Regions from separate parts of the Thioalkalivibrio sp. ALgr3 genome, predicted to be linked through region 2. Evidence: predicted binding sites of a transcription regulator. Region 2 holds the regulator's gene; the other holds the start of a gene.

Region 1 (4,209 bases), on a different contig from region 2:
CAGCGGCATGCTGGAGCCCGGGATCGCGTTGATCTGGCCGTCCTTGCCGTACTTGCCCTTGCGCGCCCCCAGCAGCAGAACGCCCGCCAGCGCGGCCACGGCACCGGTGAAGTGGACGATGCCCGAACCGGCGTAGTCGAGATAGCCGATCTGGTCCAGCATGCCGCCGCCCCAGCTCCAGAAGCCCTGGATCGGGTAGATCACGCCGGTGAGGACCACGGCGAAGGCGAGGAAGGCCCACAGCTTCATGCGTTCGGCAACCGCCCCGGAAACAATCGACATCGCGGTGGCCACGAACACCACCTGGAAGAAGAAGTCCGCGCGGTCGGAGTAGTAGATGTCGCCACCGCTGCCCAGCACCTCGGACACGGCGTTGTCACCGGTGATAAAGAAGCCCAGGCCCGGGATCAACGAGGTGAGCCCGTCGCTGTACATGATGTTGTAGCCGATCAGCATGTACATGACCGAGGCGATGGAATAAAGGGAGATGTTCTTGGTGAGGATTTCGGCCACGCTCTTGGTCCGCACCATGCCGGCCTCGAGCATGGTAAAGCCCGCGGCCATCCACATGACCAGTGCGCCGGCCATCAGGAAGTAAAAGGTGTCAAGGGCGTAGGCCACCTCGACGACTTGCTGTTCGATATCCATTTTCGGATTACCTCATCTAATAATGACCGAGATGGGCGCTCAGAGCGCTTCGGTTCCGGTTTCACCCGTGCGGATTCGCAGGACCTGCTCGACCGGCGAGACAAAGATCTTTCCGTCCCCGATCTTGCCGGTGCTCGCGGCCTTCGAAACGGCTTCGATCACCTGGTCGACCAGGCTGTCATCCACCGCAACCTCCAGCTTGACCTTGGGCAGAAAGTCCACGACGTATTCAGCACCGCGGTACAGTTCGGTGTGGCCGCGCTGGCGACCGAAACCCTTGACTTCGGTCATGGTGATGCCCTGCACACCGATCTCGGACATCGCCTCGCGCACATCATCAAGCTTGAACGGCTTGATCACGGCAGTAATCATCTTCATGTCAGACTCCTCTCCGGCGAGCCGCTGCCCGGGGGGCAACGACCCGCAACGATGTTTTGCTTCCGGTTCAACGATCAGAAGGATTTCGACCAGCCCACCCAGGCGCGCATGTCTTCGTCATCGACATCGGCGTAGGCCAGGTTCAGGCTGAATTCGCCGAACTCGCCGGCATCGCGGGCGAGGCTGGCGGAGTAGTGGGTGTAATCGTCATTGTCGCTGTCGTCGTACGTCTGACGTCCGACCATGAAACCGGCGCTGTAGACCTCGGCGAACGGCACATCCAGGCCGCCGTAGAAATAGACGTCGTCGCTTTCGAGGAGCGACTCCGAGGCGCTGTCGGTCACTACCCACTGGATCCCGCCATAAAAGCCGATCACGTCCATGTCATAACTGACCGACCCGACCAGCTCGCCGAAATCGTAAGAGACGGAAGACGAGGACGACGTCCCATCATCTTCGTCAACAGTAGTTACAGACGCATCCGGATAGGCGTAGTAGACATAACCCACGTCATAGCCGAACCCGTTATCAAATGAATCTGCAAAACCAAGATAAAGATCCAGCTCGTAAGTGGTGTCGTCCGTTACAGTCACACGTTCGTCATCGTCGTACGCACTGCCGAAATCGACATTAGATGCCCAAGTGCCCATGTAGAAGCCTGAGGCATGCTCCCAGTCAAAACCACCCTGGATAGCGGCACCTCCGTCGGTCTCGGAAAAGCCCCGCAGTTCATAATCGGACACGATCGAGATATTGGCCGACACCTCGGCGGCCGCGCTGGAAGTAAAGACTACACCCCCGGTGGACCCGACGGCCAGGATCGCGGTGGCGACGGCGGAATAGGCGAATTTCTTCATTGATTGACTCCCTCTGCGTGTTTTCTGGATGTCGCTGCTTGTCGACACCCGTTCCTTGCAGGGGGCGTGCCAGAAACGTGAAACGGGGCAAAATCCGGTTTTATGCAACGCTGTTGCGGGCAAACCACGGGTGATTGCCACGAACGGGTGCAATCACAAAGTGCAGACGCACCAAAAGAGGGCAATACGAGCCGGGGACGCCACCGGAAAGGGCGCCGCGCGGGAAGGAGCAGTGCGGGAAATCTGTGCGGGAAACAGGAGCAGGAAGCGCGGAAGCGTCCTGGCGGTCGGTCGGGGCCTGCTCGGTCTCAGTCGGTGGCGAGCGAGCCGCGTTCGATGGTGATGCCCACCTCGCGCACCCCGGCCACCGCGCCCGGTTTGCCCAGGGTAATGCGCAGCCACGGCGAACCGAACTGCGCCATCAGGGTCTCGGCGATCTCCTCGGCGAGGGATTCGAGCAGGATGTGGGGTTCGCGGGTCACGATGGCCCGCACCGCGTTGGCCACGGCCTCGTAGTCAACCGTGTCTTCGATCTCGCCGGAGTGGGCGGCCACGCGAGTGTCCGCCGCCAGCTCGATGTCGAAGCGCAGCGGGCGCTGCATGCGCTGTTCCCAGTCGTAGACGCCGACCACGGCGGGGATTTCGAGATCGCGCAGATAGATACGGTCCATGCGGGACACCGGGGACACAGGGTTGCGAAGGGGCTTATCGTACTGCCTGCCCCCGCCCGCGTACACCGGGGCGTGCGATCGTGGCGCAACGCGCTACCATGCCCGGACAGTCCGACCGAACAGCGTCGCCAGGAGAGCCGCCGCATGTCCACCACTTCGTTTCAGCCACTGCCGTGGACCCGGACCCCCGAGGGGGCCCTGCGCCGGGTCGGCGTGGAAATCGAGATGGCGGGCGTCTCGCTGGAGACGATGGCCCGCGCCATCATCGACGAATTCGGCGGGCAAATCGAGGCCGAGCATGCCTTCGTGCTGCATGTCCGCGACAGCGACGCGGGGGATTTCCAGCTGGAGCTGGATGCCCGCGTACTCAAGGACCGCGGCTATCGCGAGCACCTGGCCCGCCTGGGGGTCGACCTGGAAGACCGCGACCAGGAAGCACTGGAGGCCTGGCTGGCCGATGCCGCCGGGCGCCTGGTCCCGCACGAGATCGTCGCGCCACCCCTGGAACCTGCGCAGCTGCCCCGACTGGACCGGGTGCGTGCCGCACTGCAACAGGAAGGCGCGCTGGGGACCGAGCGCTCGCTGCTGTACGCGTTCGGGCTGCAGCTGAACATCGAGATCCACAGCCGCGAGCCCGAATGGCTGCTGGCCGTACTGCGGGCCTTCGTGCTCATGTACGAGATCCTCGCGCAGGCGGGGGCCATCGACCTGTCGCGCCGCCTGTCGCCCTATATCCGGCCGTTCCCGGGCGCCTTCGTGCGCTACATCCTCGATCCCGATTTCACCCCGGACCGTGCATCGCTGATCGACACCTGGCTGGCGCACAACCCCACGCGCAACCGTCCGCTGGACCTGCTCCCGGTACTGGCGGAGCTGGACCCCGAACGCGTTGCGGCGGCGCCGGTGGAACACGAACTGATCAAGCCGCGTCCCGCCCTGCATTACCGGTTGCCGGACTGCCGCATCGACGACCCGGCCTGGAGCCTGGCGCACCCGCTGAACGGCTGGGTGGAAGTGGAACAGCTGGCCGCTCATCCCGAACGTCTGGAACGGCTCGCGCGGGAGTATCTGGAGCGCCCGGGCCAGGCAGTTGGCCGCTGGACCGATGAATGGATGCAGCGACTGCGTGCCTGGTTCTGAGCGCCCGCAGCGTCCGGTGATCGCCGTCACCGGCCCGGACCGTGGCGGCACGCCCGCGTGGCTGTTCACCGCCCTGGCGGTGTGGCGGGCCGGCGGCCGTCCCCTGCGCATCCGCCCCGGGCACCCCCGCCGCAACCGCCGCATCGACGCGCTGATCGTCGGCGGCGGGGCCGACGTCGACCCCGGGCTTTATGGCGAAACCCTGCCAGGGGGCCCTGACACCACTGCCATCCGCCGGGCGGAGCAACGCCTGTCGCAGCGCCTGATCGGCTACGCCTTCTATCCCGCGCTGTGGTTGCTGCGCCGGCTGTTCCAGTCGAAGAGGTCATCGCTGGACCCGGAGCGCGACCGGCTGGAGAAATCCCTGATTCACCACGCGCTGGACGAGCACCTGCCGATCCTCGGCATCTGCCGCGGGATGCAGCTGATCAACGTGGTGCGCGGCGGCAGTCTGCATCGCGACCTGGCCGCGTTCCACGCGGAGACCCCCAACGCCCGCAGCCTCTTGCCGGTCA
Region 2 (4,209 bases):
GGCTGCGCATCGACTATTTCCTCGACGAGGAACGCGTGATCCTGACCGAACGGGCACGCGTCATCACCGCCGCCGAGGATGCCCGCGGGCAGCGCATCACCTACGATCTCGAACGCGACGTGATCCGCGCCGAACGCGGCGACACCGACGACGAGCGCGTGCACATCCGCCTGCAGCCACGCGAGGACGATCCATGAGGCCCGCGGCCGACGCCCATCTGGTCGCCCGCGAGCTGAGCAAGCGCTATGGCCAGCGTACCGTGCTGGACGCAATGGACGTGGACCTGGTGCCCGGCGAGGTGGTCGGCCTGCTGGGACCCAACGGGGCCGGCAAGACCACCTGTTTCTACAGCCTGGTCGGCCTGATCCGGCCCAATACCGGGCGCATCACCCTGGGCGGGCGCGACATCACCCGGGCGCCCATCCACGAACGCGCCCGCGCCGGGCTGGGCTATCTCCCGCAGGAGGCCTCGATCTTCCGCCGCCTGTCGGTCCAGGACAACCTGCAGGCAGTGCTGGAACTGCGGCCCGGACTGGACCGCCACGAGCGCCGCCGCATCGGCGATGCCCTGATCGAGGAATTCCAGCTCGAAACCGTGCGCCACAGCCCCGGCATCGCGTTGTCCGGAGGCGAACGGCGGCGCGCCGAGATCGCCCGTGCGCTGGCCGGTGATCCGCGGTTTATCTGCCTGGACGAACCCTTCGCCGGGGTCGACCCGATCTCGGTCAGCGAGATCCAGGAAGTGATCCGCCACCTGGCCGAACGCGGCATCGGCGTACTAATCTCGGACCACAACGTGCGCGAGACCCTGGGCATCTGCCACCGCGCCTACATCCTCAGCGAGGGGCACCTGCTGAGCGCGGGCACGCCGGACGAACTGCTGGCCGACACCCGCGTGCGCGAGGTCTACCTCGGCGAAAACTTCCGCCTGTGACACCGACCGCCGCACCGGGGCGGTGCACAAGCCCGCAGCAAGGGATTACTATTCACTTATGGTGACCAACGCCTTTCCCAACTCATGCTGAAGCCCGGGCTGAATCTGCAGCTCGGTCAGACGCTGACCATGACGCCGCAGCTGCAGCAGGCCATCCGGCTGCTGCAGCTGTCCACGCTGGAGCTCCAGGCCGAGATCCAGCAGGCGCTGGAAAGCAATCCCATGCTGGAACAGGCCGAGGATGACGAACTCGGTGCCGACGCGGGGGACACCGCGGACACCGACAGCGACGCGAACACCGACGACGGCGAGAGCGGCAGCGACGCCGCCGGCACCGGCGAAACGGTGGATGCCGGCGGCTCGGAGGACATCATCCCCGACGAGCTGGTGACCGACAGCCGCTGGGAAGACATCTACGACGCCAGCGCCAGCCCGCGCGGTCCGGACGACCGCGACCCGCTGGAGAACACCTCGGACGACGACGGCGGCGGGCTGCAGGATCACCTGCTGTGGCAGCTGCATCTGTCGCACCTGACCCCGCGCGACCAGCGCATCGGCGCCGCCCTGATCGACACCATCAACGGCGACGGCTACCTCGAGGGCGACGTCGAGACCCTGGCCGAGACCATCAGCCGGAGTGAAGACCCCCCCGTCGACACCGACGAGGTCGAGGCCGTACGCCACTGGTTGCAGCACTGCGACCCGCTGGGGGTCGGTTCGCTGGATCTGCGCGAGTGCCTGGAGGTCCAGCTGGGCGAGCTGGCGCCGGACGCGCCCTCGCGCGAGGCGGCGCGCGCGCTCCTGGAACACGGCATGGACGCCCTTGCCCGGCGTGACTACAAGGCCCTGCAGCGCCAGAGCGGCGTACGCGATGGCGACGAACTGGCCGCGGCGCTGGACCTGATCCGCACGCTCAACCCGCGCCCCGGCGCCCAGATCAGCGAGACACCGCCGGAATACGTGGTCCCGGATGTCTACGTGCGTCATACCGACCGGGGCTGGCAGGTCGACCTGAATCCCGAGATCGCCCCGCGCATTCGCATCAACGACCTCTACGCCGGCATGGTCCGCCAGGTCTCCGATGCCCGCGACAGCGCCTTCATGCGCGATCAGCTGCAGGAGGCGCGATGGTTCATCAAGAGCCTGCACAGCCGCAACGACACCCTGCTGCGCGTGGCGCGAGCGATCGTCGAACGCCAGCAGGGGTTCCTGGAACACGGCGAGGTGGCGATGCAGCCGCTGATCCTGCGCGACATCGCCGAAGCCCTGGAGATGCACGAGTCCACGATCTCGCGGGTCACCACGCAGAAATACATGCACACCCCCCGCGGGGTGTTCGAATTCAAGTATTTCTTCTCCAGTCACGTGGGCACCAGCGACGGCGGGGAATGCTCCGCGACCGCGATTCGTGCCATGATCCGCGAACTCATCGAAGAGGAAACGCCGGGCAAACCGCTCAGCGATTCCCGCCTCGCCCAGATCCTGGCGGATCGGGGCATCAACGTGGCCCGGCGTACCGTGGCCAAATACCGGGAGGGCATGAACCTGCCATCCTCCAGCGAGCGCCGCCAGATGGCCGCCATGCCGACCGGAAGCAAACCGAAAGGAGCCTGACCCATGCAGATCAATCTCACCGGACACCACGTCGACATCACCGACGCCCTGCGCGACTACGTCAACGAGAAATTCCAGAAGCTGGAACGCCACTTCGACAAGGTGATCGACGTGCACGTGGTGCTGAACCACGAGAAGACGCAGAAGCTGCACAACAAGGCGGAAGCGAATCTGCAGGTCAGCGGCAACCACATCCACGCCGAGGCCAGCCACGATGACATGTACGCCGCCATCGACGGCCTGATCGACAAGGTCGACCGCCAGCTGATCAAGCACAAGGAGAAGGTCAAGGATCATCATCGCGCCGAGGGCGCCCAGCGCAACCGCGAACAACCCGAGTAAGCCGATGAATCCGGCCGAGCTCATCACCCCGGAGCGCATCGGACTGGAAACCGACTGCTCCAGCAAGAAACGAGCGCTGGAAACCCTCGCCGATCTGCTGGTGGACGGGGCCGCGGACGGACTGGCGGCCAGTGCCGCGTTCGAAGCCATGTCGGCCCGTGAAAAACTGGGCTCCACCGGGCTCGGCCATGGCGTGGCGATCCCGCACGGCCGTCTCGCCGAGCTGGATACGCCCCGCATCGCGGTCCTGCGTCTGGATCAGGGCGTGGATTTCGAAGCCATGGACCACGAACCGGTGGACATCCTGATCGCCCTGCTGGTGCCGGAAGAGGCCACCAGCGAACACCTGGACCTGCTGGCCCAGCTCGCGCGCGGGCTGTCGCAGCCGGACACCCTCGCCGGCATCCGGCGCGCCGCGGACAGCGCGGGGGTCCAGCAGGCCCTCACCCGGGCCCTGGGCGAGACCTGACCATGGCCGACCGGGCGGAAGCGGCAGCCGACGGCACCGCGAGCAACATCACCATCGCCGCGCTCACGCGGGCGATGGGGAGCCGTCTGGACCTGCGCTACGTCCACGGAGAGGAGGCCGCGGGCGACCGCGAACTCCTGGGATTCGGGGATGGCGACCTGCCGCTGGCCGGCCACCTGAACCTGATCCGCCCCAACCGCATCCAGGTCATCGGCGACTACGAGGCCCGCTACATCGCCGGCCTGTCCGACGAGCAGCGTGACCACCTGGTGCTGGAAATGGCCCGCACCGGTACTACCATGGTGATCTTCGCCGAGGACACCTGCCCGTTCCCGCGCATGCCGCAGACAGGTGACGACCCCCTGCCGGTGATCCTGTGCACACGCACATCCTCGCACGAAGTCATCGCGCTGCTGCGCTATTTCCTGCAGCAGCGCCTCGCCCATTTCGAGGTGCGCCACGGGGTGTTCATGGAGATCCTCGGGATCGGTGTACTGATCTCGGGGGCCTCCAGCGTCGGCAAGAGCGAGGTCGCACTCGAGCTGATCTCGCGTGGCCACCGGCTGATCGCCGATGATGCCCCCGAGTTCGCGCGCATTGCCCCCGATATCGTGCGTGGACACTGCCCCGCCCTGCTCCAGGATCTGCTCGAGGTGCGCGGCCTGGGCGTGCTCAACATCCGCGCGATGTATGGCGACTCGGCGATCAAGGGCGGCAAGTATCTGCGCCTGATCATCGATCTGCGCGACCACAACGAGCCCTCGCCGGTGCCGGACGATCGCCTGAACGGGCGCCGCGGCGAGAGCGAGATCCTCGGCCTGCGCATCCCGCTGATCAGCCTGCCGGTGGC

What was found. The regulator sigma-54, encoded in region 2, starts transcription at its own class of promoters, with help from an activator protein. The targets are predictions, from matches to a motif close to TGGCANGNTNCNTGCTT.
Region 1: the regulator sigma-54 is predicted to act here: its motif matches at 1,939-1,955, upstream of C998_RS0102115 (TorF family putative porin).

The regions. Positions count from the first base shown of each region.
Region 1 is NZ_KB897976.1:427,717-431,925, reverse strand. It holds gene C998_RS0102125 (ammonium transporter) at 1-648, opposite strand, end outside; gene glnK (P-II family nitrogen regulator) at 688-1,026, opposite strand; gene C998_RS0102115 (TorF family putative porin) at 1,101-1,883, opposite strand; gene folB (dihydroneopterin aldolase) at 2,192-2,554, opposite strand; gene C998_RS0102105 (amidoligase family protein) at 2,699-3,694, shown strand; gene C998_RS0102100 (gamma-glutamyl-gamma-aminobutyrate hydrolase family protein) at 3,711-4,209, shown strand, end outside.
Region 2 is NZ_KB897978.1:220,289-224,497, reverse strand. It holds gene lptA (lipopolysaccharide transport periplasmic protein LptA) at 1-197, shown strand, start outside; gene lptB (LPS export ABC transporter ATP-binding protein) at 194-934, shown strand; gene C998_RS0105360 (RNA polymerase factor sigma-54) at 1,019-2,548, shown strand; gene hpf (ribosome hibernation-promoting factor, HPF/YfiA family) at 2,552-2,890, shown strand; gene C998_RS0105350 (PTS sugar transporter subunit IIA) at 2,895-3,359, shown strand; gene hprK (HPr(Ser) kinase/phosphatase) at 3,362-4,209, shown strand, end outside.